2 regions of the Streptomyces sp. NPDC001781 genome follow, and region 2 is predicted to be linked to the other one. Evidence: riboswitches for the same ligand, from Rfam matches in the RefSeq annotation. Region 2 holds a riboswitch; the other holds the start of a gene.

What was found. A riboswitch is a leader RNA that binds a small molecule or an ion and turns the genes downstream of it on or off. The one in region 2 is predicted to bind cobalamin.
Region 1: linked by a shared signal. The riboswitch ahead of ACWCV3_RS28160 (ribonucleoside-diphosphate reductase subunit alpha) and the one ahead of ACWCV3_RS18935 (cobalamin biosynthesis protein) in region 2 are both predicted to bind cobalamin.

Annotation. Positions count from the first base shown of each region.
Region 1 covers NZ_JBSFFI010000055.1:126-11,720, forward strand. The annotation lists gene ACWCV3_RS28135 (extracellular solute-binding protein) at 1-1,261, opposite strand, end outside; gene ACWCV3_RS28140 (GntR family transcriptional regulator) at 1,671-2,435, shown strand; gene ACWCV3_RS28145 (DUF3311 domain-containing protein) at 2,571-2,834, shown strand; gene mctP (monocarboxylate uptake permease MctP) at 2,831-4,441, shown strand; gene ACWCV3_RS28155 (GNAT family N-acetyltransferase) at 4,511-5,032, shown strand; cobalamin riboswitch at 5,445-5,570, shown strand; gene ACWCV3_RS28160 (ribonucleoside-diphosphate reductase subunit alpha) at 5,696-8,077, shown strand; gene ACWCV3_RS28165 (ribonucleotide-diphosphate reductase subunit beta) at 8,077-9,084, shown strand; partial or broken gene ACWCV3_RS28170 (GlxA family transcriptional regulator) at 9,338-10,298, shown strand; gene ACWCV3_RS28175 (bifunctional albaflavenone monooxygenase/terpene synthase) at 10,330-11,595, opposite strand, start outside.
Region 2 covers NZ_JBSFFI010000019.1:65,396-83,527, forward strand. The annotation lists gene cobN (cobaltochelatase subunit CobN) at 1-781, opposite strand, end outside; gene ACWCV3_RS18930 (cobyric acid synthase) at 778-2,286, opposite strand; gene ACWCV3_RS18935 (cobalamin biosynthesis protein) at 2,283-3,224, opposite strand; cobalamin riboswitch at 3,324-3,462, opposite strand; gene ACWCV3_RS18940 (hypothetical protein) at 3,662-3,883, opposite strand; gene ACWCV3_RS18945 (anion permease) at 3,911-5,167, opposite strand; gene ACWCV3_RS18950 (GH25 family lysozyme) at 5,309-6,076, opposite strand; gene ACWCV3_RS18955 (class II aldolase/adducin family protein) at 6,246-6,911, shown strand; gene ACWCV3_RS18960 (alpha/beta hydrolase) at 6,962-8,083, shown strand; gene ACWCV3_RS18965 (hypothetical protein) at 8,254-9,654, shown strand; gene ACWCV3_RS18970 (VOC family protein) at 9,681-10,091, opposite strand; gene ypfJ (KPN_02809 family neutral zinc metallopeptidase) at 10,179-11,069, opposite strand; gene abc-f (ribosomal protection-like ABC-F family protein) at 11,316-12,914, shown strand; gene ACWCV3_RS18985 (helix-turn-helix domain-containing protein) at 13,257-13,478, shown strand; gene ACWCV3_RS18990 (enoyl-CoA hydratase/isomerase family protein) at 13,608-14,411, shown strand; gene ACWCV3_RS18995 (nucleopolyhedrovirus P10 family protein) at 14,438-15,154, opposite strand; gene ACWCV3_RS19000 (Asp23/Gls24 family envelope stress response protein) at 15,244-15,717, shown strand; gene ACWCV3_RS19005 (hypothetical protein) at 15,803-16,033, shown strand; gene ACWCV3_RS19010 (hypothetical protein) at 16,039-16,446, shown strand; gene ACWCV3_RS19015 (DUF6286 domain-containing protein) at 16,443-17,108, shown strand; gene amaP (alkaline shock response membrane anchor protein AmaP) at 17,105-17,695, shown strand; gene ACWCV3_RS19025 (SDR family oxidoreductase) at 17,722-18,132, opposite strand, start outside.

The sequences.
Region 1 (11,595 bases), on a different contig from region 2:
TGACCTTGTCGATCGCGGCGTCCGCCTCCTTGGCGGCGTCCTGGACCGACTTCTTGCCGGTGCCGATCTGCTGGAGCATGGTCTGCAGGACCTGCGCCTTCTCCACCTGGCCCCAGCCAGGGGCCATCGGCACGAACCAGTTGGACTCCGCCGCGGTGGCCGGCACGGCGGTCGCCGGGTCGTTCTTCAGGGTGGCGAGGTCGGTCTTGTTGTTGGGCAGGTTGCCCTTGGCGATCAGGCCCTTCTGTCCCTCGGGACCGGTGAAGGCGTTGATCCACTCGGCGGCGACGTCCTGGTTGTGCGACTTCACCGGGACGGCGAGGTCGGAACCGCCCAGGAAAACCGGCATGTTCCTGCCGGACGGGCCGGGCATCACGAAGTTCTCGAGGTGGTCCTTGAGCTTGCCGGTCTTGTCGTTCTTCGGGTCGGCGGAGGTCGCGCCCTCCCAGGCCGCGCCGAAGATCATGGCCGACTTGCCCTGGCCGTACACGAGGTAGCGGTCGGACTCGTCCTTGGTCCTGTCGCCGTGCATGTACTTGTCGACGACCTGCTTGAAGGCGGTGAGGCCCTTGACGGACTCCGGGGAGGAGAGGTTCGCCTTCCACTGGCCGCCCTCCTCCTTCGCGATGGAGCCGCCCGCGTCGTAGACGAAGGACATGGCCGCGTACCAGTCACGGGTGGGCTGGTACCAGGCGCTGAACTTCTTCCCCTCCTTCTTCTGGATCCTGTCCAGCGCGGAGGTCAGCCCGGCGTAGGTCCTCGGCGGGGTCTTGACGCCGACCGAAGCGGCCACGTCCTTGCGCCAGTTGGCGACGCGGCCGCCGGCGTAGTACGGCACGCCGTAGGTCTTGCCGTCGTAGGTGACCGACGACTTCAGGCCGTCCAGCCAGGCGCCCGAGTTCTCGAACCTGCCGGGCTCCAGGGGGGCGAAGGCGCCCTTCACCATGTAGCCGAGCATCTCGGTGTTGCCCATCTCGACCACGTCGGGGGCCTTGTCGGTGGCGAGGACGGCGTCCAGCTTGGTGTTCTTGTCCGGCCAGCCGTAGTACTCGTGCTTGATCTTCAGACCCGGGTGCTTCTTCACCACGGCGGCGTCGGCGGCCTTGACCAGGTTCGGCCAGTTGTTCTGCGCGTCGACGGTGAGCCAGACGGTCAGCGCGTCACTGTCGCCCCCCTTGCCCTTGCCGTCGTCGCTGCCGCACGCGGCGATGGAGACGATCATGCCCGCGACGCCGATCGCGGCTGTCAGTCTGCGCTTCACGCCATCCTCCTCAGGGATGCCCACAACCCCCCTGCCTCCCCGCGGTGTCACACTTGCGCGTCGTACCGCCCTCGGAGCCGGGACTGGACCAATGGTGTAGACCAGCACCGGGAGCTTGGCCCAGACCAAAAGGGCTGTCAAGGGTGTTCAGGTGGGGTCCGGGCCTCCGTGACGCGACCGAGATATGCAGGGACCTTTCATTGCGCAACCGACAGATCGGACGGCCCGGTTCGGCTGGACCACCGACCCGCACCGCACGCGTGGACTAGACCAACCGGGGGTGCGGCGGTATACAGGGAGATCACGGATCGTGCGGGTGAACCGGCCGCGCGCGGCCGTGCCACGATGTGAGCCGCGCGACCGATGGGGATGTCGGTCGCCATCGGCATCCGGAGCCGGGAAGGCAGCCATGAGCACCGACGTCAGCAGGGCGGAGAACGAGGCCGGCGCGACCGTCCGTACCGCACGCGTGCCCAAGTACTACCGCCTGAAGCAGCACCTCCAGGAGATGACGGAGACGCTTCCGCCGGGTACGCCGGTGCCGCCCGAGCGCACACTGGCCGCGGAGTTCGACACCTCCCGCACCACCGTCCGCCAGGCCCTCCAGGAGCTGGTGGTCGAGGGACGGCTGGAGCGCATCCAGGGCAAGGGCACCTTCGTCGCCAAGCCCAAGGTCGCCCAGGCGCTGCAACTCACCTCCTACACCGAGGACATGAGGGCTCAGGGTCTCGAACCCACCTCGCAGCTGCTGGACATCGGCTACATCACGGCCGACGACCGGCTGGCCGGGCTGCTGGACATAAGCGCGGGGGGCCGGGTGCTGCGCATCGAGCGGCTGCGCATGGCCAACGCCGAGCCGATGGCCATAGAGACCACCCACCTCTCCGCCAAGCGCTTCCCCGCACTGCGCCGTTCGCTGGTGAAGTACACCTCGCTGTACACCGCGCTCGCCGAGGTCTACGACGTCCACCTGGCCGAGGCCGAGGAGACCATCGAGACCTCGCTGGCCACCCCGCGCGAGGCGAGCCTGCTCGGCACCGACGTGGGCCTGCCGATGCTGCTGCTGTCCCGGCACTCGGTGGACCGGGAGGGGCGCCCGGTGGAGTGGGTGCGCTCGGTGTACCGGGGAGACCGGTACAAGTTCGTGGCGCGGCTTCGGCGTCCGCAGGACTGACCGGCTCCGCCCCCGCCCCGGGTCCCCCCAGCCCACATCGCCGTATCGATACCCGGACGAGGGCTTCCGCTCCGCCGTGCGGTCACCTAGATTGCGTGCGCGTTACGCGTGATCAACGAGGGGACGGAGTCCGGCATGCCCGAAGATCCTGGAGTGAGGCGACCGGTGGTGACACCGGTCCGGGTGGTCATCGCGCTGTGTCTCGTGGCGCCGTTCGTGGCGATGCTGTGGGTGGGTTCGTTCTCCAAGGTGGACCCGACGTTCATCGGCATCCCGTTCTTCTACTGGTACCAGATGCTGTGGGTGCTGGTCTCCACCTCGCTCACCGTGACCGCGTACCAGCTCTGGCAGCGCGACCAGCGCTCCCGCGAGGCCCGGGGCGGGGGTGTCTCCGAGTGAAGGACGGCGTCAACGGCGTGGCGCTCGGCGTCTTCGTCTTCTTCTTCCTCGCGGTGACCGTCCTGGGCTTCCTCGCCTCACGCTGGCGCAAGGCGGAGAACGAGCACTCGCTGGACGAATGGGGCCTGGGCGGACGGTCCTTCGGTACCTGGATCACCTGGTTCCTGCTGGGCGGCGACCTGTACACGGCGTACACCTTCGTCGCCGTGCCGGCGGCGATCTACGCGGCCGGCGCCTCCGGGTTCTTCGCGGTGCCGTACACCATCCTGGTGTACCCGCTGATCTTCACCTTCCTGCCCCGGCTGTGGTCGGTCTCGCACCGGCACGGGTACGTCACCACCTCCGACTTCGTGCGCGGCAGGTTCGGCTCCAAGGGTCTCTCGCTGGCGGTGGCGGTCACCGGCATCCTGGCGACCATGCCGTACATCGCGCTCCAGCTGGTCGGCATCCAGGCGGTGCTGGACGTGATGGGGGTGGGCGGCGGTGAGGACACCAACTGGTTCGTGAAGGACCTGCCGCTGCTGATCGCGTTCGGTGTGCTGGCGGCCTACACGTACTCCTCGGGTCTGCGGGCGCCCGCGATGATCGCGTTCGTGAAGGACACGCTGATCTACATCGTCATCGCGGTGGCGATCATCTACATCCCGATCAAGCTGGGCGGGTTCGACGAGATCTTCGCCAAGGCGGGCGAGAAGTACACCGCCGCCGGGGCGGGCGGACTGGTCCCGGCCCCGGCGGGCCAGTGGACCTACGCCACGCTCGCGTTGGGATCGGCGCTCGCGCTCTTCATGTACCCGCACTCGATCACCGCGACGCTGTCCTCCAAGAGCCGCGAGGTCATCCGGCGCAACACCACGATCCTGCCCCTGTACTCCCTGATGCTGGGTCTGCTGGCGCTGCTGGGCTTCATGGCGATCGCGGCCGGGGTGAAGGTGACCAACGGACAGCTCGCCATCCCGCAGTTGTTCGAGGACATGTTCCCCGACTGGTTCGCGGGCGTGGCCTTCGCGGCGATCGGCATCGGCGCCCTCGTCCCGGCGGCGATCATGTCGATCGCGGCCGCGAACCTGTTCACCCGCAACATCTACAAGGACTTCATCAAGCCGGACGCGACGCCCGAGCAGGAGACCCGGGTCTCCAAGCTGGTCTCGCTGCTGGTGAAGGTGGGCGCGCTGGTCTTCGTCCTCACCATGGACAAGACCGTGGCCATCAACTTCCAGCTCCTGGGCGGCATCTGGATCCTCCAGACCTTCCCCGCCCTGGTCGGCGGCCTGTTCACCCGCTGGTTCCACCGCTGGGCCCTGCTGGCCGGCTGGGCGGTCGGCATGGTCTACGGCACCTTCGCCGCCTACGGCGTCGCCTCCCCCACCCAGAAGCACTTCGGCGGCTCCGCCAAGGAGATCCCCGGCATCGGCGAGATCGGCTACATCGGCCTGACGGCCTTCGTCCTGAACGTCGTCGTCACCGTGGTCCTCACCTTCGTCCTCAAGGCCCTCAAGGCCCCCGACGGCGTCGACGAGACCACCCCGGCCGACTACACGGCCGACGCCGGCGACCCCGGCGTGGAGGTCGAACTCCCCCCGGCGACAGCGGGCACCAGCCACTAGAAGTCACCGCCCCAAGGGCCGCCGTGATGCCAGAGCTGCGGCGGCCCTCAGTCGTGCATACTGCCGGGCATGGACCTCGTCGTCAGACCCGCCGCTCCGGCCGAGTACACCGCCCTGGGCGAGATCACCGCGCAGGCGTACCTCCAGGACGGACTGCTGGACTTCGGGGAGGACGACGCGTATCTGGGCGAGCTGCGGGACGTGGCTCGGCGGGCGGCGCACGCGGAGATCCTGGTGGCCGTGCGCGGCGGCGTCCTGCTGGGCGGGGTCACCTTCGTCCCGGCCGGCGGCCCCATGGCCGACATCGCGGGCCCGGGCGAGGCCGAGATCCGGATGCTGGCGGTCGCCCGGACCGGCCGGGGCCAGGGAGCCGGGGAGGCCCTCGTACGGACCTGCGTGGACCGGGCACGGGCCCTGGCGGGCTGTCACGGCCTCGTCCTCTCCACCCAGTCCTCGATGCACGCCGCCCACCGCGTCTACGAACGCCTCGGTTTCCACCGCACCCCGCACCGCGACTGGAATCCCCTGCCGGGCGTCCTGGACCTCGGTCTGCTCACCTACGAGTTGACCCTGTCGACCACGCGCCGCTGAGGCGGCGCGTTTGCACAACGGGTGTCACTGGCGGCGACACCGCCGTTCGCGTCCTGCTTCCGGGGGTGGAACCGGGGCCGCTGACCGCGCTGCGCGCCCTTGTCGAACGCTTCGAGGCCGCACCATGTCGCAGCCTCGTCGCAGGCGCGCGAGGTCAGCTCGAGTGCCCGCGCCCGCCCTGGCGTCGGCAGAGGTCGAACCCACGTCACGAGCTTCACGATCGGCAATCGTGGACACAGACGCGGCACACGATCACGCGTTCGCAGCGGACCGCTCGATCAGGCGATGAATCCGGCGGCAGGGCCATATTCCGAACCGGAAGCGATCACCTCAAGAGAACACCCTCTGAAGCCGCCGCGACACACAACAGACACAACATCTGGGGGTGACGTGACAGGGCGGCACTAGATGTATGCTCATGCTCGCTGTCGCCGCAGGGGAATCCGGTGCGAATCCGGAACTGTCCCGCAACGGTGTACTCGCGTGCTTCGTGCATGCCAGCGTCAGTCCGAGGACCTGCCGACAGCGGCGCCCGGCCGTCCGGTCCGGGTGCTCGAAGACGTCCGGGCCTCGTGGAGTGGGCCGGTGGACGCGACGCCGTGTGCGCTCGTGGCCCCCTCCTACCCTCCGCCAGGCCCCGTGCCCAGCGAGGGAGAGCCCCACGTGACCATCGCGCCTGCCGATCCGGCTTCAGCCACCCCGGCGACCGAGGCCCCTGTGGAGAACGACGGTCCCGGTGCCGCGCTGCTGCGGACCCTGACCGAGCTGACCGCCGACCTCCCCGACGCGGACCCCGGCCGGGTCGCGGCCGCCGCGCTGCGCGGCCGCTCGGCACGCGCCGACGAGGCGGAGCTGCGCGAGCTGGCCACCGAGGCCGCCGCCGGTCTGATCTCGGAGGACCCCGCGTACTCCCGGCTGGCCGCCCGGCTGCTCACGCTCTCCATCCGCGCCGAGGCCGCCTCGCAGGGCGTGACGTGCTTCACCGAGTCGGTGACCGTGGGGCATCGCGAGGGCCTGGTCGCCGACCGCACCGCCGGCTTCGTGGCGCTGCACGCCGCCCGGCTGGACGCCCTCATCGACACCGGCGCCGACGACCGCTTCGGCTACTTCGGCCTGCGCACCCTGTACAGCCGCTACCTGCTGCGCCACCCCATCACCCGCAGGGTGATCGAGACCCCCCAGCACTTCATGCTGCGCGTGGCGAGCGGCCTGGCCGAGAACGACGGCGCCCCCGCCGTGGACGAAGTGGCCGCGCTCTACGGTCTGATGAGCCGCCTGGACTACCTGCCCTCCTCCCCCACCCTGTTCAACTCCGGTACCCGGCACCCCCAGATGTCGTCCTGCTACCTGCTGGACTCCCCGCTGGACGAGCTGGACTCGATCTACGACCGCTACCACCAGGTCGCCCGCCTCTCCAAGCACGCCGGCGGCATCGGCCTGTCCTACTCCCGTATCCGCAGCCGGGGTTCGCTGATCCGGGGCACCAACGGGCACTCCAACGGCATCGTGCCGTTCCTGAAGACGCTGGACGCCTCGGTGGCCGCGGTGAACCAGGGCGGACGGCGCAAGGGCGCGGCGGCGGTGTACCTGGAGACCTGGCACTCCGACATCGAGGAATTCCTGGAGCTGCGCGACAACACCGGCGAGGACGCGCGCCGTACGCACAACCTGAACCTCGCGCACTGGATCCCGGACGAGTTCATGCGCCGGGTCAACGCCGACGAGTCCTGGTCGCTGTTCTCCCCGGCGGACGTGCCCGGGCTGGTCGACCTGTGGGGCCCGGAGTTCGACGCGGCCTACCGCAAGGCCGAGGAGGCGGGCCTGGCGAAGAAGTCCATGCCGGCCCGCGAGCTGTACGGCCGCATGATGCGCACCCTCGCGCAGACCGGCAACGGGTGGATGACCTTCAAGGACGCCGCCAACCGCACCGCCAACCAGACGGCGCTGCCGGGCAACGTGGTCCACTCCTCCAACCTGTGCACGGAGATCCTGGAGGTCACCGACGACGGGGAGACCGCGGTCTGCAACCTCGGCTCGGTGAACCTGGGCGCCTTCGTGGCGGACGGCGACCTGGACTGGGAGCGGCTGGACGAGACCGTCCGCACCGCCGTGACCTTCCTCGACCGGGTCGTGGACATCAACTTCTACCCGACCGAGCAGGCGGGCCGCTCCAACGCCAAGTGGCGCCCGGTGGGCCTCGGCGCGATGGGCCTCCAGGACGTCTTCTTCAAGCTGCGCATCCCCTTCGACTCCCCCGAGGCGAAGGCGCTGTCCACGCGGATCGCCGAGCGCATCATGCTGGCCTCCTACGAGGCGTCCGCCGACCTCGCCGAGCGCAACGGCCCGCTCCCCGCCTGGGAGCAGACCCGTACCGCGCGGGGCGTGCTGCACCCCGACCACTACGGTGTCGAGCTGACCTGGCCGGAGCGCTGGGCCGCGCTGCGCTCCCGGATCGCCGAGGTCGGCATGCGCAACTCGCTGCTGCTGGCGATCGCGCCGACGGCCACCATCGCCTCCATCGCGGGCGTGTACGAGTGCATCGAGCCGCAGGTGTCCAACCTGTTCAAGCGCGAGACGCTGTCGGGCGAGTTCCTCCAGGTCAACGCGTACCTCGTGCAGGAGCTGAAGAACCTCGGCGTGTGGGACGCCCGCACCCGCGAGGAGCTGCGCGAGGCCAACGGCTCGGTGCAGGGCTTCGCCTGGATTCCCGAGGACGTGCGCAAGCTGTACCGCACGGCGTGGGAGATCCCGCAGCGCGGTCTGATCGACATGGCCGCCGCCCGCACCCCGTTCCTCGACCAGGCGCAGTCGCTGAACCTGTTCCTGGAGACGCCGACCATCGGCAAGCTCTCCTCGATGTACTCCTACGCGTGGAAGTCGGGTCTGAAGACCACGTACTACCTGCGTTCGCGCCCGGCGACCCGGATCGCCCGTGCGGCCGGCCGCGCCCAGGAGACCAAGACCATCCCCGTCCAGCAGGCGGCCGATCCGGACGCCGTCGCCTGCTCCCTGGAAAACCCCGAGTCCTGCGAGGCCTGCCAGTGATGACCGAGAAGAACCTGCTCGACCCCGGCTTCGAGCTGACTCTCCGCCCCATGCGCTACCCGGACTTCTACGAGCGCTACCGGGACGCGATCAAGAACACCTGGACCGTCGAGGAGGTCGACCTCCACTCGGACGTCGCCGACCTCGCGAAGCTCTCCCCCGAGGAGCAGCACCTGATCGGCCGCCTGGTGGCGTTCTTCGCCACGGGTGACTCGATCGTGGCGAACAACCTGGTGCTGACGCTGTACAAGCACATCAACTCGCCCGAGGCGCGGCTCTACCTGAGCCGGCAGCTCTTCGAGGAGGCCGTGCACGTCCAGTTCTACCTGACGCTGCTCGACACCTACCTGCCCGATCCGGAGGACCGCGCGGCCGCCTTCGCGGCGGTGGAGAACATCCCCTCCATCCGCGAGAAGGCCGGGTTCTGCTTCAAGTGGATCGACTCGGTCGACAAGCTGGACCGGCTGGAGACCAGGGCGGACCGCCGCAAGTTCCTGCTGAACCTGATCTGCTTCGCCGCGTGCATCGAGGGCCTGTTCTTCTACGGCGCCTTCGCGTACGTCTACTGGTTCCGCAGCCGGGGTCTGCTGCACGGCCTCGCCACCGGCACCAACTGGGTGTTCCGCGACGAGACGATGCACATGTCGTTCGCCTTCGACGTGGTCGACACCGTGCGCAAGGAGGAGCCGGAGCTGTTCGACGAGCAGCTCGAGCAGCAGGTGAAGGACATGCTCCGGGAGGCCGTCGAGGCCGAGCTGCAGTTCGCGCGCGACCTGTGCGGTGACGGCCTGCCCGGCATGAACACCGAGTCGATGCGGCAGTACCTGGAGTGCGTCGCCGACCAGCGCCTCACGCGCCTCGGTTTCGCCCCGGTGTACGGCTCGGAGAACCCCTTCTCCTTCATGGAGCTGCAGGGTGTTCAGGAGCTGACGAACTTCTTCGAGCGCCGTCCGTCGGCGTACCAGGTCGCGGTGGAGGGCACCGTGGACCTGGACGAGGACTTCTGAGCCTTCCGAGCCCCGCTTCCGCGGTCTTTCCGGGCCTGCCCGAGCTGTCGGTCGACGCGCCGGTCGCGTGCGATGCCGATCACCGAGGGCAGGACCAGGAGGACCAGGATGCCGAGAGCGGCTGCCATGGAGATGAGACCTTCGATCTGGTTTCCGTTCATGTCATCAGCGTCGCGCTGAACGCTCCTGTCCGACACTGGCAGGACTGCCCCAGGACCTCGAATTCCTGCCACCGTCGAGGCACACTGGCAGCATGCTGAGGAACGTGGTCGCGGTCCTGCTGGACGGAGTGCACCCCTTCGAGCTGGGGGTGGTCTGCGAGGTGTTCGGCATCGACCGCAGCGACGACGGACTCCCGGTGTACGACTTCGCGGTGGCCTCGGCGGAGGGCCCCACCCTGCGCACCCACTGCGGCTTCACCGTCTCCACCCCGCACGGACTGGAGCGGCTGGAGGAGGCCTATCTGATCGCCGTCCCGGCCGGCGACTCCTACACCTCGCGCGACTATCCCCCGGCCCTCCTGGACGCCCTGCGCCGGGCCGTGGCCCGGGGCGCGCGGGTGCTCAGCGTGTGCACGGGGGTGTTCGTGCTGGCCGAGGCCGGGCTGCTGGACGGACGCCGGTGCGCGGTGCACTGGCACAACGCCGAGGAACTGCGCCGGCGCCATCCGCGCGTGACGATCGAGCCGGACGTCCTCTATGTCGACGAGGACCCGGTGATCACCTCCGCCGGTACGGCGGCCGGTATAGACGCCTGCCTCCACCTGGTCCGCAAGGAGCAGGGGCCCGAGGTCGCCAACAAGATCGCCCGCCGGATGGTGGTGCCCCCGCACCGGGACGGCGGGCAGGCCCAGTACATCGAGCGGCCCCTGCCCAAGGGGCCCTGCGACACCGTGGGCGGGGTGCTGGTGTGGATGGAGGAACACCTCGACCAGGAGGTCACCGTCGAGCAGCTCGCCGCGCGCCCACATGTCCCCACGTACCTTCGCCCGCCGTTTCCAGCAGGAGACCGGCACCACTCCGTACCGCTGGATACTGCGCCAACGGGTGCTGCTCGCCCAGCGGTTGCTGGAGGGGACGGACGAGACGGTGGACTCGATCGCCTGGCGGACCGGGTTCGGCAACGCGGCCGCGCTGCGCCACCAGTTCGTCCGCGCGCTCGGCACCACCCCCAACGCCTACCGGCGTGCGTTCCGGGGCCCGCGGGCCGCCTGAGACGCACGCCGGCACGGACGCGTGCGACGACTCACCACTCCACGGGCTCGACCAGCAGCCGGTGCGGACGCAGCGTGATGCCCACGCGGGTGGTGGCGTCCGAGTCCTCGACCTGGCGGAACCGGTACTTCGCCGATATCGCCGCGACGATCAGGCTCAGCTGGGCCATCGAGAAGTGGTCGCTGGGGCACTTGCGGTTGCCGACGCTGAAGGGGCTCATGGCGTACTTCGGCACCTCCTCGGCCCGTTCCGGCAGCCACCGGTCGGGGTCGAAGTCGAGGTGGCGGGCGTAGGAGCGGGCGTCGCGCTGAATCGCGTAGGGGCTGTAGATGATGTCCGCCCCGGCCGGAATGCGATAGGCGCCGAGGGCCGTGTCGGTGAGCGCGCGACGCGTCAGTATCCATACGGCGGGCCGGAGTCGGAGAGCCTCGACGACGACATTGTTGGTGTGACTCAGTCTGCGAACGTGCTCGAATCCGACCGGCGCGCCGCCGGTTACCGATTCAACTTCCGCGCGCACCTTCTCCGCGTGCTCAGGATGGTCCGCGAGGATCTGCAGGAGCCACATGATCGTGGAGGCGATTGTCTCGCTTCCGGGGGTGAGTATGGCGACGACCTGGTCATGGATCTCCTGTTCGCTGATGGGATCGCCATTGTCGTCCTTCGCTTCCAGCAAAGCCGTCAGCAAATCGTCCGGCTTTTGACCGGATGCTCTCCGCTCGGTGACGATCTCGTCCACCAGCAGATGCAGATCGGCCAGTGCCCGGTTGAATTCCCGGTTGGACGGGAACGGCAGCCGGTACAGCGGACCCAGCGGCAGCACCATGCGCCGGTACATGCCCCGGAAGACGGTGGCGAGGTCGGTGCTCAGACGCTCCGCGCGCTCGTCCATGTACTGGCCGCGCAGCAGGCAGCGGGCCGCGATGCGCACCGCGACACGGAAGGACTCGGAGGTGGCGTCGACGGGCACGCCGGGCCGCCAGCGCTCGGTGAGGGCGTGCGCCTCCTCCTCCATGATCGGGCCGTAGGCGGGGATCGCGGCGAGCCGGAACGCGGGCTGGATGGTGCGCCGCTGCCGCCGGTGCAGCGGGCCGTTGGCGGTGGCCACCCCCTGCTTGCCGAGGAGCCCCTCCAGCGACTCCCACACCGGCCCGTCGATCTTGTAGTCGGGGCTCAGCGCGAGTGCGCCGGTGAGCGCCGGCGCGGTGACGGCGTACACCGTCTTGGGGCCCAGCCTCAGACGCACCACCTCACCGTGGTCGCGCAGCTGGGACATGAACGCGAGCGGGTCGCGGGC
Region 2 (18,132 bases):
CGTCCCAGGCGGCCCGCGTGGAGGTGAGGCAGAGCCCCTGCAGCACCGGCACGTTCAGGTCCGCGAGGGCACCGACGTCCCAGGCCTCCTCGTCCCCGCCCGCCGAGGCGGCCGAGGCGTGCGCCCCGCCGGCCGCGAGCACGGTGGCGACCAGGGCGTCGGCCCGGCCCAGCAGCTCGTACAGACCGGCGTCCGCGTCCCGCAGCGAACCGCAGTACACGGGCAGGGCGTTGGCGCCGCGCTCCTCGACGGCCGCGCAGAGGGTGTCCACGAAGGCGGTGTTGCCGCTGAGTTCGTGGGCCCGGTAGAAGAGCACGCCCACGGTGGGCCGGCCGGATCGCTGCTCGTAGGCGCCGTGCAGTCCGAAATCCGGCATGCGGTGCGGCTCTTCGAAGCCCTCGCCGGTCAGCAGGACGGTGTCGGAGAGGAACCGGGACAGCTCCAGCAGATTCGCCGGACCGCCCTCGACCAGATAGCGCAGCGCCTCCGCGACGACCCCGGCCGGGACGGTGGACTCGGCCATCAGCTCGGCGTCCGGCACGCTCTCGCCGCCCAGCAGCACCGTCGGCACCCCGGACGCCTTCAGCGCGGCGAGCCCGTCCTCCCAGGCCCGCTTGCCGCCCAGCAGGCGGACGACCGCGAGGTCCGCGCCGTCGAGCAGGGCGGGCAGGTCGGCTCCCGCGTCGACGCGGGACGGATTGCCGATGCGGTAGTCGGCGCCGCTGGCGCGGGCGGCCAGCAGGTCCGTGTCGGCGGTGGACAGCAGCAACACTGTGCTCATGCGGGCGCTCCCGGTGGAATGAAGGGCAGTCCTGCGGGCGCGCCCGACTCGATGAGCCGCCAGAGCGCGTCCGTGTCCGCGTGGTGTTCGATCAGGTCGCCGAGCAGGTCGAGCTGCTCCTCGCGCAGCGCGGCGAAGGACGTGTCGGGAGCCGGGACGAAGCGGCGCCCGGCGGCGGCCGCGACCTCGCGCAGGAAGGCGCGCCGGAAGCCGTCCGACTCCAGCGAGCCGTGCCAGTGGGTGCCCCAGACCTGACCGGTGCGGCAGCCGTCCAGGAAGGGTGTCCCGCCCAGCACCTCGGCGACCCCGTGATGGATCTCGTACCCCTCGACGGGCTCCCCGAGGGCCTCCCCGACGGGCCGGGCGAGGGTCTTCTCCGGGTGGAAGCGCACCCGCGCGGGGAGCAGGCCGAGCCCCGGCACGCTTCCGGCGCGCGACTCGACGTCGTCCTCGATGTGCTCGCCGAGCACCTGGAAGCCGCCGCAGATCCCGAGTACCGGACGCCCCTCGGCGGCCCGGCGCGCGAGCGCGTCCGCGAGACCCCGCTCGCGCAGCCACTGAAGCGCCCGTACGGTCCCGCGCGTTCCCGGCACCACCACGAGGTCGGCGTCGGCCAGTTCCTCCGGCCGGTCCACGAAGCGGACCACCACGCCGGGTTCGGCGGCGAGGGCGTCCACGTCGGTGAAGTTGGACATCAGCGGGACGGCGCACACGGCGACCCGCAGCACGTCCTCCCCGTGCGGGGGAGCGAGGGCCGACTCCCGTACGGTCCCGCGCAGGGACACCCTGAGCCCGTCCTCCTCGTCGATGCCGAGCCCGTGCCGGAACGGCAGCACCCCGTAGGTGTGCCGTCCGGTGAGGTCGCGCAGCATGCCCAGGCCCGGCTCCAGCAGCGTCACGTCGCCCCGGAACTTGTTCACCAGGAACCCGGCCACCAGTGCCTGGTCCTCGGGGGAGAGCAGGGCCACGGTGCCGAAGAAGGAGGCGAAGACGCCGCCCCGGTCGATGTCGCCGACCACGAGGACGGGCAGCCCGGCGCCCCGCGCGACGCCCATGTTGACGATGTCGGTGCGCCGCAGGTTGATCTCGGCGGGCGAACCCGCGCCCTCACAGATCACCGCGTCGTACGTGCCCCGCAGCTCCTCGAGGCACTCCAGCACCGTGCCCAGCAGGGCCTGCTGACGCCCGCCGTGGTAGCCGCGCGCGCTCAGCTCGCCCACCGGCCTGCCCAGCAGCACCACCTGGCTGCTGCGCTCGCCGCCGGGCTTGAGCAGCACCGGGTTCATCAGCGCGGTCGGCTCCACGCGGCACGCCTGTGCCTGCATGGCCTGCGCCCGCCCGATCTCCGCGCCCTCACGGGTAACGAACGAGTTGAGGGACATGTTCTGCCCCTTGAACGGCGCCACCTTGACGCCCTGCCGGACCAGCCACCGGCAGATCCCGGCCGTCACGACGCTCTTTCCCGCGTCGGACGTCGTCCCCGCCACCAGCAGACCACCGCTCACCTGCCCCGCCCCCTTCCGATGAGGCGCCCGGCGACGGTGACGCCGAGCGCGAGCAGACCGACCCGGCGGGAGAGCCGTACGGCCCGCCCGATGTCGGCGACCCCGACCGGCCGCCCGGTGCCGTTGAGCACGGGCCGGTGCTCGGTCCGGCCGCCGTAGGAGAGGGTGCCGCCCAGCCGGACGCCGAGCGCGCCCGCGAACGAGGCCTCCACCGGGCCCGCGTTGGGGCTCGGATGCCGGTGCGCGTCCGAGCGCCAGGCCCGTACCGCCCCGCGCGGGTCGTCCCCGGCGAGCACGGCGAGTACGGCGGTGAGCCGGGCGCCGGGCCAGCCGGCCACGTCGTCCAGCCGGGCGGAGGCCCAGCCGAAGCGGCGCAGCCGGGGCGACTTGTGCCCGACCATCGCGTCCAGCGTGTTCACGGCCCGGAAGCCCAGCAGACCCGGCACCCCGGCCACCGCACCCCACACCAGGGCGCCCACCACCGCGTCGGAGGTGTTCTCCGCGACGGACTCCACCACGGCGCGCGCGACCGCGTCGGCGTCCAGCGCCTGGGGGTCCCGGCCGCACAGGTGCGGCAGCCGGGCACGCGCGGCCGCCAGGTCGCCGCGCTCCAGGGCGCTGCCGACGGCGCCCGCCTCACGGGCGAGCGAAGTGCCGCCGACGACGGCCCAGGTGGCGGTGGCCGTCAGCGCGGCGGACGCGGTGAAGGAGGAGCGTACGGCGTGTGCCGCCACCACGCCGAGCGCGGTGGCGCCTCCCGCGCACACCAGGGTGTGCAGCGCGCCCCAGCCGCGGTGGTCGTGCCACAGCGCGCGCTCCAGCCGCCCGGCGGCCCGCCCGAAGGCGGCGACGGGGTGCATGTGCGGGGGATCGCCCAGGAGGAGATCACCGAGGAGGCCTGCGGCGGCACCGTACGCGTACGAGCGATCGGCGCCCATCGGCTAACTCGCCGTGGGCTTGCCGGTGTTCCTTGAGCGGGTTCTCGGGCGGCGGCCGGGCATCACGGTAGTCCTCACTCAGGGTGTCCACGCCCTGGTTCGACGAGACCGGCGACGAGAGTTCCTGGCTCCCGGGGACTTCTCCCCGGTGACAGTGGCGGGACCGCGCCGGATTCACACCGGCTTCCTCTGCTGTCGCCGTACATGGCCCGCGAAGTCCACCACGTGCCCGGAAGGGCCGTCAACCTGCCTGTGACCTGCGGGAGAAGAGTGTGTGGAGCCCCACACGGGCACCGATGGGAACAGCACAGGGGCCCCCGCGCGGCAGATGCCGTGCGGGGGCCCCTCCGGAAACGGGTGCTGTGGCGTCTCTCCTCCGGATCAGGCCGGGTGAGGGAGCGGACCCCGTGAGCCCGGCGTGATCCGAACCAGAGGCCCTAGGCGACGATCAGGTAGAAGCCGTAGGCCACCGCCGCCGCGCAGGCGGCGAAGCAGGCGTAGGCGCCGGTCACCGCGAGCGGGGCGGAGCCGCCGGCCGCCACCGCGCGCTCGCGGCGGGCCAGCCCGCTGATGCCCAGGGTGAACAGGCCCACCAGGGCCACCGTGACCACGAGGCTGACGCCGAAGACGGAGCCGAGGGCCGCCCAGTCGATCTTCATGGGGATGTTCCTCCAGTTGCCGGGTGGTCAGACCCGGGCCGACGGCGCGGTGGTGGCGGGAGTGGGCGCGGACTCGGCGCCGGCGGCCGGGATGCCGGCCGCCGGGTCGTCCGCGACGATGCCCACGGGGGGCGGGGTGACCATGGCCATCGCGGTGGTCACCACGCCGGCCGGCTCGGTGTACTCCTCGGCGACGTGCGTGTGGTCGATGACCTCGCGGCGGGAGATCTTCCAGATGGCGAAGCTGGAGCCGATCAGGAAGACCGCGACGAGCCCGGTGCCCCAGTCGCCCAGGCCGGTCACGGCCTCGGCGCCCGCGCCGACCAGCGCGGCGGCCGGCAGGGTCAGCGCCCAGGCGACGAACATCCGGCTCGCGGTGGACCAGCGGACCACCCCGCCCTTGCGGCCCAGGCCCGCGCCCATCACCGAGCCGGAGACGACATGGGTGGTGGAGAGGGAGAAGCCGAGGTGGGAGGAGGCCAGGATCGCGGTCGCGGCGCTGGTCTGCGCGGCGAAGCCCTGACGGGGCTCCAGGTCGGTCAGGCCCTTGCCCATGGTGCGGATGATGCGCCAGCCGCCGATGTAGGTGCCGAGCGCGATGGCCAGACCGGCGGAGAGGATCACCCAGGTGGGAGGGTTGGAACCGGGGGAGAGGGCGCCGCCAGCGATGAGCGCGAGCGTGATGATGCCCATGGTCTTCTGCGCGTCGTTGGTGCCGTGCGCCAGGGAGACCAGGCCGGCCGAGGCGATCTGGCCGGCGCGGTAGCCCTTGCGGGTCGCGGCGGCACTGTCGCCGTCCCGGCCGATGCCGTAGGAGAGGCGGGTGGCGGCCATCGTGGCGAGGCCCGCCACGATCGGCGCCGCCACCGCCGGGAGCAGCACCTTGGTGACCAGCACGTCGCCGTGGACGGCGCCGAAGCCGGCCGAGGCGACGGTGGCACCGACGAGGCCGCCCATCAGGGCGTGCGAGGAGCTGGAGGGCAGGCCCACCAGCCAGGTCAGCAGGTTCCAGAGGATCGCGCCGGTCAGGGCCGCGAAGATGACCTCGGGGCGGATGCCGGTCTCGTCGACGAGCCCCTTGGAGATCGTGTTGGCGACCTCCACCGAGAGGAAAGCGCCCACCAGGTTGAGCACGGCGGACATGGCCACCGCGACCTTGGGCTTGAGAGCACCGGTCGAGATGGTGGTGGCCATCGCGTTGGCGGTGTCGTGGAAACCGTTCGTGAAATCGAACGCGAGTGCGGTTATCACCACTATCGCGAGGATCAGCGAGAAGCTTTCCATTTACCCAGGCAATCGTTCGAAGTCGTTGGCTGGATGAACGTAGGGAACCTGGGTGAACGGAAGGTGAACTGGGACGGGCGCCTTGGTGCCGGAAGCGGCGCCCCGGGTTCCGGGTGCTGCCGGCGGCCTCGTGGGGGCCGGTCAGCGCCCGCGCGCGAAGGCCCGCAGCCGGGTCGGGGAGCCGCCGAAGAGATCCTGGTCACCCGGCAGCCTGCCCTTGGTGCCGTGCTGCCAGAACGTCCAGTAGCGCCAGCCGCCCGGCAGCCTGCCCGGGCCCGAGGAGCCGTGGCCCGCGATCCACAGCGGGTGGTCGGCGGAGAAGGCGCGGCTGTCTCCGGTGCAGGCGGCCCACCAGTTGGCGGTGGTGTAGATGACCGGACGGCGGCCGGTCTCCCGGCGCACCTCGTCGCTGAAGGACCTGATCCAGCGCACCATCCGCGTCCGGCTCAGCCCGTAGCACTTGTGGTGCCTGCCGTACGGGTTGTACTCGATGTCCAGTGCGGGAGGCAGCGTCACCCCGTCCGCCCGCCAGCCGCCGCCGTGCCGGACGAAGTACGCGGCCTGCGCGGCGCCGGAGGAACGGTTCGGCAGGGCGAAGTGGTACGCGCCCCGGACCAGGCCGGCCCGGCGGGCGCCGTTGTACTGGCCGGTGAAATAGGGGTTGCGGTAGGTCGTGGACTCGGTCGCCTTGACGTACGCGAACCGGGCGCCCCTGGCGCGGGCCGCGTACCAGTCGACGCGCCTCTGGTGCGAGGAGACGTCGTGACCCTCGGGCTGGGTCCGGCGCGGCTCCGGCTTCGCGGCCGGCGGGGCGTGGGCGGCGGTGAGGGCCCCGGTCAGGGTGAGGCCCGAGAGGGCCGCCGCGAGGACACCCGCAGGGCGGCGGAATGATGAACGGTCACGGGCCATGCGGTCCCCCGGCGAGACGTGGTCCAGCGGCAAGAGGGATCAGTGAAAGCCGCACGCACGTCAGAAGTGTGACTATTTCTGGTGTTTCTGGTCGGTTTAGCTCGTTCGGCGGCGCGTGGAGGGGGCCGAAGCGGGCACACGCCCGGCCGGCTCCTGGCAGGATCACGGCATGGCGGAACAGCGGCGGGAAGCGGACGGCGACGAGGCGCGGGCCTGGGAGGAACTGGTGGCCGCGGCCCGGCGGACCGTGACCGATGGGCTGGTCGTCGGCACCTCCGGCAACGTCTCCGTACGGGTGGGCGACACCGTGCTGGTCACCCCCTCGGGCGTGCCCTACGACCGGCTCACCCCGGCCGACGTCACCGGCGTCGATCTCCTGGGCCGCCAGGTGCTCGGGTCGCTGGTGCCGACCAGCGAACTCCCCATGCACCTGGCGGTCCACCGCACCACCGACGCCCGCGCGATCGTCCACACCCACGCCGTGCACGCCACCGCCGTCTCCACCCTCGTCACCGAGCTGCCCGCCGTCCACTACATGACCGGCGCCCTCGGCGGTCCCGTACGGGTCGCCCCCTACGCCCCCTACGGAACCCCCGAACTCGCCGCGCACGTGCTCCGGGCCCTCGAGGGCCGCTCCGGCTGCCTCCTCCGCAACCACGGCACGCTCACCTACGGGGACACCCTGGAGCGCGCCTACGACCGCACCGCCCAACTGGAGTGGATGTGCCGCGTCTGGCTCACGGCGTCCTCGGTACCGGGCCTGAGCCCGTCCCTGCTCACCGGGGCGGAGCTGGCGGAGGCTGGGGAGCGGCTGCGCGGGTACGGGCAGCGCTGAGCGCCGCCGCTCCACTGGCCGGGAACCGTCCCGCCCGTGACACTGGATCCGTGCGAAGAGTCCAGGTAGTCGCCGCCGCCATCGGTGCCGTGCTGGCCGCGGGCGCCGCGTCCGTGGCCGTCGGGAGGCTGGCCAGCGGAGCCGCGCTGAAGCTGCCGCCCGGCCGCCCGCTGCCCACCGAACCCCGGCTCACCGTGCACGGTGTGGAGGACGGCCGGATCGCCCTCACCCGTGACCTCGCCTCCCTGCGCCCCGGCGTCTACGGCCTCGCGGGCAACGGCTCGCACGCCGTCGTCGCAGGGGTGCTGGAGGGAGCCGAGCAGCGCCCGGACACCGTGGTGCGCCGGCTCGAACGCCTCACCCACGGCGCGTTCGCCCCGGGCGACCCGGCCTGGCTCACACCCAACGCGTACGTGGGCGATCCCGGCTCCGCCCTCGGCCAGGAGTACGCCGACATCGACATCCCCGGCGAACTCGGCCCGCTCCCCGCCTGGTTCGTGCCCGGCCCCAGGGACACCTGGGTCATCGCCGTGCACGGCCTCGGCACCACCCGCGAGCAGACCCTCAACGTCATGGGGATGCTGCACTCACTCGGCCTGCCCGTACTGGCCCTCGCCTACCGGGGCGACATCGGCGCCCCGCGCCCTCCGGACGGCCTGAGCCACCTCGGCGAGAGCGAGTGGCGGGACGTTGACGCGGCGATCCGGTACGCGGTCCGCTACGGCGCCCGCCGGGTCGTCCTCCTCGGCTGGTCCACCGGCGCCACCATGGCGCTGCGCGCCGCCGAACGCTCCTCCGTCAAGGACCGGATCGCCGGCCTGATCCTCGACTCGCCCGTCCTCGGCTGGGAGACCACCCTGCGCGCCCTGGCCCACGCCCGCCACGTCCCCGGCCCCCTCCTGCCCCTCGCGGTACGCGCCGCCCAGGGGCGGGCCGGCATACGCACCGCCCGCCATGCCGAGGGTGTCGGACCCGTCGCGGTCCCCACCCTGATCATCCACGGCCCCGACGACCAGGTCGCCCCCTGGGCCGACTCCCGCCGCCTCGCCGCCCGCCAGCCGGACCTCATATCCCTGCACACCGTCCCCCAGGCCCCCCACGCCGCCATGTGGAACACGGACCCCACCGCGTACGAGGACCTCCTCCGCCGCTTCCTGACCCCCCTGCTGTAGCGACTCGGCCAGAAGCCCGGCCCCCGGCCCCCCGGCGCCCGGCTCGCCGCAGGTCGCGCGGCCGGGGCCGGAGCACCCCGACCCGGCCGGAGGCCCGGTTCTGGCCCTCTCCGTCGCCGCGTGTGACGTCCCGTTTGGGTTTTCGGACCGTCAACCGGAAGACTGCACCCGTGACGTCCCGTATCCCGCGCGACTCCAGGCTTCGACTCGTCCGACCGCGACCCCTGGCCGCCGCCCCCAGAGCTGTGAACCAGCGGCGCACGCGCCGCACCGCACCCCGGCCGCCCGAGGGGACACCGGCCCCCGCCGAACTGGCGAGACTCGCCCGGACCGTCCTCGCCGGGGCGGTCCGGGTGGCCCGGTGGGCCGACCTCGCCCTGGGACCCGGCAGCGACGCCGGCACCGACGACGGCAAGGCCACCCTCTCCGACGCGACCGCCGAGCGCGCCGCCGCCGACCTCGGCCTCACCCCCGCGCAGATCCGCGCCGACTGGGACACCGCCCGCCTCTCCGGCCTGGTCGAGGTGCACGGCGACAGCGCCCGCCCCGGCTGGCGCCTGCGCGCCTGGGACCGGGACGACAGCGCCGTACTGCGCGGCTGGGTCGCCCTCTTCGACGCCTGGTCGCTGGCCTGCCCCGAACCGCGCGGCCAGGAGCCGGCCTCGGTCGCCGAGGTCGTCTCGGCGATGCCCCAGGTCCTCTCCTTCCTCCAGCTCTCCGCCGGACCCGTCCCGACGGAGCAGTTGCTCGACCTGCTCCAGCAGCGGGTGACCGAACTGCGCACCGAGCGCTGCGAGGTCACCTACCCCGGCGACGTCGAGGCCCCCGTCGTCACCGTCCCCGGCCCGGACGTCCCCCTCGCCCCCCTGCTGGACTGGGCCGTGGCCGCGCTGGCCGCCGTCGGCGCGCTCACCCACGGCGACGGCCACGCCACCCTCACCCCGCTCGGAAGCTGGGCGGTGTGGGTCAAGCTGGAGCAGATCTGCGTCGCCGCGCAGAGCCCCGCCGGGAACATCGAGCAGTCCGCAGAGGACATGCTGCGCGGCTGCGCCCAGCTGCGCCCCAACGCCGCCCGCGCCGAATACCGCGCCTGGCTCGCCGCCCGCACCGTCGGCGGAGCCGTCGGTCAGCTGCTCGACGCCGCCCGGGGCGACGACGCCCTGCTGCGCGGCCTCGCCTTCGAGGCGCTCCGCGTGGTCGGCGCGCCCGCCGAGCACGAGGTCCGCGCCGTCGTCGCGGAGCCCGTGCTGCGGCCCTACGCCCTGCTGTGGCTCGCCGAGTACGACGGCGTCGACCCCGAGGACGCCCACGAGGTCCTCACCCGCGAGGAAGCCACCTGGCTGTGGGTCGACACCGCCGCGGCCGTCGCCGACCACGGCGAGGCCGACATGCTGGTCCGGCACCTGGAGGCGGCGGTGCAGCCCACCGTGCCCGCCCTGCTGGAGGAGGTCCGGTCCGTGGGCCACCCCCGCACCGTGCAGGTCCTGGTCGCGCTGGCCGCCGCCCACCCCGACCCGGCCCTGGCCAAGGCCGTGCGCCGGGCCGCCTTCCAGGTGCACACCGGGGGCTGAGCCGGGCCCGCCGATGCCCCCGCCGCTCAGGTGGACAGCGCGGGGGCGTACGTCCCGAAGCTCCAGACGTTGCCCTCGGCGTCCCGTGCCGTGTAGTCCCGCGAGCCGTAGTCCTGGTCCGTCGGGGGCATCAGGATCTCCACGCCGTGCTCCACCGCGCGCCGGTGATGGGCGTCGACGTCCTCCACCACCACGTACACGCCCGTCGGCCCGCCGCCGCCCATCGCCTCGGCGAAGACGCCGCCGCGCCCCCTGGACCCCAGCATCACGGCGCCGTTCCCCTGGGTCAGCTCGGCGTGCAGGACCGTGCCGTCCTCCGCCTCGTGCACCACCAGCCCGGTGAAGCCCAGCGCCTGGGTGAGCTGTGCGATCGCCGCCCGGGCGTCCGCGTACAGCAGCGTGGGGTACACGCTCGGGCGCCGCCTGGTGTCCGCCATGCCGATCACTCCCTCGTGAACGGTTCCGTCCCGCTTCGTCCCCCCAGTCTGGCAGCGGGCACTGACAGGAATAGGAGCATCAACGCCTCAGCCGAACGTGTCGCACCGGTCCGGATCACCCGTCCGGTACCCCTGGTCGAACCACTGCTGCCGCTGCAGCGAGGACCCGTGGGTCCAGGTCTCCGGGGTCACCTTCCCCTGGAACTCCTGCTGGATGCGGTCGTCGCCCACGGCCGCCGCCGCGTTCAGTCCGTCCTTGATGTCGGCGGGGGTCAGCTCGGTGATCAACGGCCTGCCCGTCGACTCGTCCGGCGTCGTCGTCGCGTGGTGCGCCCACACCCCGGCGTAGCAGTCCGCCTGCAGCTCCACCCGGACCGAGCTGCTGTTCTCGCCGGTCGTCCCGTCCTGGGTACGGCCCAGCGTGCCCATGAGGTCCTGCACATGGTGGCCGTACTCGTGCGCGATCACGTACGCCTGGGCGAACGGGCCCCCGCTCGCCCCGAACTTGGTGCGCAGCTCGTCGAAGAAGCCCAGGTCCAGGTAGACCCGCTGGTCGCCGGGGCAGTAGAACGGCCCCACGGCCGCCGTCGCCGCCCCGCAGGCGGTACGGATCTGCCCGGTGAAGAAGTACGTCTGCGCCGGGGTGTACCGCTTCCCGCGCTGCCGGAACTCGCCCGACCAGTAGTCCTGCACGCTGTTGACCACCGCGACCGCCCGGCAGTCCTCACGGGTGTTCGCGTCCCGGCCGGTACGGCAGGACTGCTGGACCTCGCTCACCGAGGAGGGCTGGGAGGAGGTCTGGTCACCGCCCGAGGAGAGCCCGAGCTGGTCCGGTCCGACGCCCAGGAACAGCGCCAGCAGCAGCCCGACCAGCCCGACGACACCCCCGCCGATCGTCGCCCGGCCGCCCGGCACCCGGCTCCCGCGCACGTCCCGCACCTCGGAGGTGTCCAGATTCGCGTCGTCGTCGAACTGCACAGCCCGTCACCTTCTGTCAGCGTCCATCGGCTTCCGCGTGCTTCCGGCCGACCCGTCACACCCGTCGTCCGCAGCTCACGCGGCATGTGTACCCCGAGAGCCCCCGCACCCTGCCTCCCGGCGCAGGAAAAGGGCTTGCCCGCCCCCGTTAGACTGGCCTCATGGCCATTCTCCTCGCGCATTAGACGGCGGGAACGCCCTCGACAGCCGCCCATCCGTCAACCACGTACGCCCAGGAGTATGTCCGTGATCTCCGCCTCCGGTATCGAGCTGCGCGCCGGCGCGCGCGTCCTCATCGAGAACGCCACCTTCCGTGTCGCCAAGGGTGACCGCATCGGCCTCGTCGGCCGCAACGGCGCGGGCAAGACCACCCTCACCAAGTGCCTCGCCGGTGACGGCATCCCGGCCGCCGGCACCATCACCCGCTCCGGAGAGGTCGGCTACCTCCCGCAGGACCCCCGCACCGGCGACCTCGACGTCCTCGGCCGCGACCGCATCCTCTCCGCCCGCGGCCTCGACGTGCTGATCCGCAAGATGCGCGAGAACGAGCAGCGCATCGCCAACGGCTCCGGCGCCACCCGCGAGAAGGCCCTGCGCCAGTACGAGCGCCAGGAGACCGAGTTCCTCACCAAGGGCGGCTACTCCGCCGAGGCCGAGGCCGCGACCATCGCCGCCGCGCTCAACCTGCCCGACCGCGCGCTCGGCCAGCCGCTGCACACCCTCTCCGGCGGTCAGCGCCGCCGTATCGAGCTGGCCCGCATCCTCTTCTCGGACGCCGACACCCTGCTGCTCGACGAGCCGACCAACCACCTCGACGCCGACTCGATCGTCTGGCTGCGGGACTACCTCAAGACCTACCGCGGCGGCTTCATCGTGATCTCCCACGACGTCGAGCTGGTCGAGACGGTGGTCAACAAGGTGTTCTACCTGGACGCCAACCGCTCCCAGATCGACGTCTACAACATGGGCTGGAAGCTCTACCAGCAGCAGCGCGAGGCCGACGAGAAGCGCCGCAAGCGCGAGCGGCAGAACGCCGAGAAGAAGGCCGCCGCCCTGCACTCGCAGGCCGACAAGATGCGCGCCAAGGCCACCAAGACGGTCGCCGCGCAGAACATGGCCAAGCGTGCCGACAAGCTGCTCTCCGGCCTGGAGGCCGTCCGCCAGTCCGACAAGGTCGCCAAGCTCCGCTTCCCCGAGCCCGCGCCCTGCGGCAAGACCCCGCTGATGGCGGAGGGCCTGTCGAAGTCGTACGGCTCGCTGGAGATCTTCACCGACGTCGACCTGGCCATCGACAAGGGCTCCCGCGTCGTCATCCTCGGCCTCAACGGCGCCGGCAAGACCACCCTGCTGCGCCTCCTCGGCGGCGCGGAGCAGCCCGACACCGGCTCGGTCGTCCCCGGCCACGGCCTCAAGCTCGGCTACTACGCCCAGGAGCACGAGACTCTGGACCCCGAGCGCACGGTCCTGGAGAACATGCGCTCGGCCGCACCGGACCTGGACCTGGTCGAGGTCCGCAAGACGCTCGGCTCTTTCCTCTTCTCCGGCGACGACGTCGACAAGCCGGCCGGGGTCCTCTCCGGCGGTGAGAAGACCCGCCTCGCCCTCGCCACCCTGGTCGTCTCCTCGGCCAACGTGCTGCTGCTGGACGAGCCCACCAACAACCTCGACCCCGCCAGCCGCGAGGAGATCCTCGGCGCGCTGCGCACCTACAAGGGCGCCGTCGTCCTGGTCACCCACGACGAGGGCGCCGTCGAGGCGCTCCAGCCGGAGCGGATCATCCTGCTCCCGGACGGCGTGGAGGACCTGTGGGGCTCCGGTTACGCCGACCTGGTCGCCCTCGCCTGACCTTCGACGGATCACTCGGACCGATCATTCGGCCCAGTGGTGATCCACCATCTGAGTGAGATCTCCTCATACCGAGGTGTGTCCTACACGGATTTTCCGGCCGGTCCCCCGGTACCCGAGCGGTACCGGGGGATCGGCCGTCTCGCGTCTCTGACCTGCGACTTCCTGGTTCCACCCGTTCGGCGGTACGCGTGCGAAGCTTCGGAATCCCTGGTTCCGTATGTGCGGACCCGCTCCTGTCGTCACGACCTCGTCTCACGGACCTTGCCGAATGGGTGGCCAACCCGGCGAGAAGGGGTGATCATGAGAAGACCAGAGCGCACTTCCCACGAGGAGGCACGGGTGGCCGAGACTCTGAAGAAGGGCAGCCGGGTTACCGGCGCCGCGCGTGACAAGCTCGCGGCAGACCTGAAGAAAAAGTACGACTCCGGTGCGAGCATCCGGGCGCTGGCCGAGGAGACCGGTCGCTCGTATGGCTTCGTGCACCGGATGCTCAGCGAGTCGGGCGTCACGCTCCGTGGGCGTGGCGGTGCGACGCGGGGCAAGAAGGCCGCGTCGTCCTGACTCCGGGCGGCCCATCGGCTTCGATGGTGGCCACCCGGTCGGTCTCCTGATCGTCCGGGTGGTTACTGTGCAGTCACTTCGCGGTGCCGTACGGCTCCGCGCGATGACCGCACCCACCGGAGGCGCCCCATGGCTTCGCCCGACCAGGACCTCGCTCCTGTACTCGACAAGGACGGCGTACGGCTCACCGTCGACGACGCGCTCGCCACGGTGACCCTGACCAACCCGGCCAAACGCAACGCGCAGAGTCCGGCTCTGTGGCGGGCGCTGGCCGAAGCGGGCCGGGCGCTGCCGGGCTCCGTCCGGGTCGTCGTGCTGCGCGGCGAGGGCAAGTCCTTCTCCGCCGGGCTGGACCGTCAGATGTTCACCCCGGAGGGGATCGAGGGCGAGCCGACCTTCATCGATCTCGCGCGCCGTGACGACGCCGGGGTCGACTCCGCCATCGCCGCGTTCCAGGAGGCGTTCACCTGGTGGCGGCGCAACGACATCGTGTCCATCGCCGCTGTGCAGGGACACGCCATCGGTGCCGGTTTCCAGCTGGCCCTCGCCTGTGACCTGCGCGTCGTCGCCGACGACGTCCAGTTCGCCATGCGCGAGACCAGCCTCGGCCTGGTCCCCGACCTCACCGGCACCCATCCACTGGTGGGCCTCGTCGGCTACGCCCGCGCGCTGGAGATCTGCGTGACCGGCCGCTTCGTCCACGCCGAGGAGGCGGTCGTCTCCGGCCTGGCCAGCGTCGCGGTGCCCGCAGCCGAACTCGACGGCGCCGCCATCGATCTGGCCTCCGCCGTGCTGGCCGCGCCGCGCGACGCCGTGGTGGAGACCAAGGCGCTGCTGCGCGGTGCCGTCGGCCGTTCCTTCGACGAGCAGGTCGTCGCCGAGCGCGCCGCCCAGGCCCGTCGCCTGCGCGACCTCGCCGGCATCGGCGACTGAGCGCACCGCCCCTCGCGCGAGCGTTCTCACTCCACGCCGGTCACCAGGACCGCCACCGTCGGGCGGTCCTCCAGTGTGTCCCGCACCGCGGCGCGCACCCGCTGGGCCACCTCGGTGGCCCGGTGCGCGGAGTCCGTGGCGACCTCCACTGACACGTGCCGGTGCGGGAGGGCCGCGTCCGACTCGCGCCGCTGCACCCGGATGGCGTGCCCGCGATCGCCGAATGCCGCCGTCAGCCGGGCCACCCCGGCCACCGTGAGCACGGCCGCGGCCACCGCAGCCTCGTCCGGGTCTGTGGTCCGCTCGGCGTCCGGGGCCCGCTGCGCCTGGGGTGCCGGGGGCGGTCCGGCGGGCGGCTCCAGCAGGTCCGTGACCCGCAGGTCCACCTCCGTCACCGTCAGCCCCAGCCGGTCGGCCGCCGCCGTCAGCGCCTCCCGCAGCCGGCCGGCCGTCTCCGGCAGCGGCCGGGCGGCGGTCGCCGCGAAGTCGGCCGTCACCCGCAGGGGCCCCGGCCACAGAGCGCTCGGCGGGGCCGGCACGACCGGCTCGCTCACCTCGCGCGGATCGGCCGGACCGATCCGCAGCGTGCCCAGCCACGCCCCCGGCACCTCGGCCGCCGCCCCGGCCAGCATCGAGGCGGCCGCCCGTTCCGTCATCCACGCGCCGTCCCGGCTGCCGCCGAGCGGCAGCAGTCTGCCGGGCGCCAGTCGCTGCCGTACCGCCTGTGTCCAGTCCGCCGTCATTCCTCCACCCTGCCCTCTCCACGGCGCGCAACGGCGCAGGCGTGCTTACGGTGGTCGGAGAACGACGACCGAAAAGGGGAGCAGTGGCGATGAGCGAGATGGCAACCCACGGCGGCGACAGCGAGCCGCAGACCTCGGCCCGCAGGCAGACCCGTTCCGGCGGCGGCGACCCGGCGACCAGAGGCCGCACCACGATCGCGGACGGAGTCGTCGAGAAGATCGCCGGAATGGCGGCACGTGACGCGGTCGGCGTGTACGCCATGGGCAGCGGGATCTCCCGCACGCTCGGTGCCATGCGCGACCGGGTCCCGGGCGGCGGCAGGACCGTCACCCGAGGGGTGAAGGCCGAGGTCGGCGAGGTCCAGACCGCGCTCGACCTGGAGATCGTCGTGGAGTACGGCTTCCCCATCGGCGACGTCTCCCGCGCGGTGCGGGAGAACGTGATCGCCGCCGTGGAGCGCATGACCAGCCTCGAGGTCGTCGAGGTCAACATCGCCGTCAGCGACGTCCACCTTCCCGACGAGGAGGACGACGTGGAGCCGGAGCAGCCCCGTATCCAGTGAGTCGGGGGGTAGTCGGAGGAAGAGGCCGCACCGGCTGACATCACTCGGCCGGACGAGCCGACCCGCTTGAAGGAGCTCTGCAGAGATGAGCATGGCAGCAGTCGGCATGATCGCCGGAATGGCGCTGGGCTTCGCCGGGTTCTACGGCGGGTTCGGAGCCTTCGTGCTGGTGGCGGCCCTCGGGGCCGTCGGATTCTTCGCCGGCCGCTTCGCGGACGGTGAACTGGAACTCGGCGACTTCTTCCGCCGCCGGGACGACCGCACCCGTGACGACCGGTTCCGCACCGGTGGCGACCGGCGCGACTGGCGCCGGTGACCGCGATGAGCACGGACGCCGGCGCGGCGGCGCCGGCCGTCCCGGACCGTACCCCGCCGGGCGAGCGCGGGTTCACCCGGATCGCGGACCGGGTGGTCGCCAAGATCGCCGCCCGTGCCGCGCGCGAGGCGATCGCCCCGCTGCCGCGCGACTTCGACTCCCCGCACGCCACGGTCAACGTCCGTCCGCGAGCCCGCGGCACCGGGCCGGTCGAGGACAGCCCCTTCGCCACGGCCCGGGTGCGGGTCGTGCTGGAGCTGGAGTACCCCTGCGACATCGGGGCTCGCTGTGCCGCCGTCCGCCGCCGGGTCACCGAACGGGTGGGCACGCTGGCGAACATGGAGGTGCCGGAGGTGGTCGTCGAGGTGGAGCGGCTGCGGCTGGCCGGTGAGCACAAGGGGAGGACGGTATGAGCGAGCCGCCGCAGGACGCCACCCGGCCCATGCCCGTGGTCGACACCCGGAAGCCCTCCGGCACCGACCCGCACTCGTCGTCGGCCGACGGTCAGCCCGCTCTCTCCCCGGACGCCCACGGCAGCGGCCGGTTCTGGTCGGCCCGCCGCGTCCCGTCGGCGCTGGTCGCCCTGCTCACCCTGGGCGGCGCGGGCCTGCTGCTGTACGACGTGGTCGCCGTCCGCGCCGGATACCCGGCGATGTACTGGCGCCGCGAACTCGCCCGCCAGCTGGCCGAGCGCCCACTCGACGACGTCCTGGTGCTCGCGGGCGCCGCCTTCGTCACCGCCGTCGGCCTGTGGCTGATCCTGCTCGCGATCACCCCCGGCCTGCGCGACCTGCTCCCCATGCTCCGCCCGCGCTACGACGTACGTGCCGCGCTCACCCGCGACGCCGCCGCCCAGGTGCTGCGCGACCGGGCGGTGGAGGTCTCCGGCGTGCGCGAGGCGCGGGTGCGGATGCGGCGCCGCCGGGCCGACGTGCGGGTGATCTCGCACTTCCGGGATCCCGCCGAGGTGCGGGGCGACCTGGACGCCGCGCTCGCCGGCGCGGTCACCGACCTCGGCACGGTCCGGCGCCCCAAGCTGTCGGTACGCCTCAGGGGACCCGGGAAGAAGGGATGAGGGGCATGCGTTCAGGAGCCGTCAACCGCGTCCTGCTGGCGCTCGCCGGACTGGTGCTGTTCGTGCTCGGCGGATCCGTCCTGGCCGTCGGCCTCGGCGCGCCGTCGCCCTCCTGGTGGCCGCACTCCGGCCGGCACGACGTGCTGCTCAGCCGGGCCGAGCGCACCGCCTGGCGGGACCAGGACTGGTGGTGGCCGGCGCTGATCGCGCTGCTGGCCGTCCTGTTCCTGGTCGGGCTGTGGTGGCTGGTGTCGGTGCTGCGCAGGCACCGGCTGTCCGAGATCCTCGTCGACAGCGGCGAAGGCAGCGGCGCCCTGGTGCGCGGCGGCGCGCTGGAGTCCGCGCTCGCGGACGACGCGGCCCGCCGCCCGGGTGTGGCCGGGGCCGACGCCCGCCTGAGCGGCCGCCGTACGTCACCCGCGCTGCGCGCCGGGCTCCGGCTGGAACCCGGCGCGTCCCCGGCCGCCGCCCTGGCCGACTTCGCCGAGCGCCCGCTGCGTGCCGCCCGCGAATCCACGGGCATCGGGACCCTGCCCACCGTGGTGCGGCTGCGGGCGGTGCGGCACAAGGCGGACCGGGTGAGCTGACGGTCCGCCCCCGGAAAGAAGGGGGGTCAGAACCCGTGCCGCATGCCGCCGTCGACCGGCAGCATGACGCCCGTCAGATAGGACGCGGCCGGAGACAGCAGGAACGCGGCCACCCGTCCGAACTCCTCCGGCGCCCCGTACCGGCGCAGCGGGATACGGGACTCGTTCGCCGCCCTGGTGGCCGCCGGGTCGGCGGACAGGGAGTCCAGCTCGCGCACCCGGTCGGTGTCGATGCGCGCCGGGAGCAGCCCGACGACGCGGATGCCTCGGGGGCCCAGCTCGTCGGAGAGGGACTTGGCGAATCCGGCGAGGCCCGGCCGCAGCCCGTTGGAGATGGTCAGCCCCGCGATCGGCTCGTGCACCGAGCCCGACAGCACGAAGCCGATGACCCCGCCCGGCTCCAGCTCGGCCGCCGCCGCGCGCGCCAGGCGCACCGC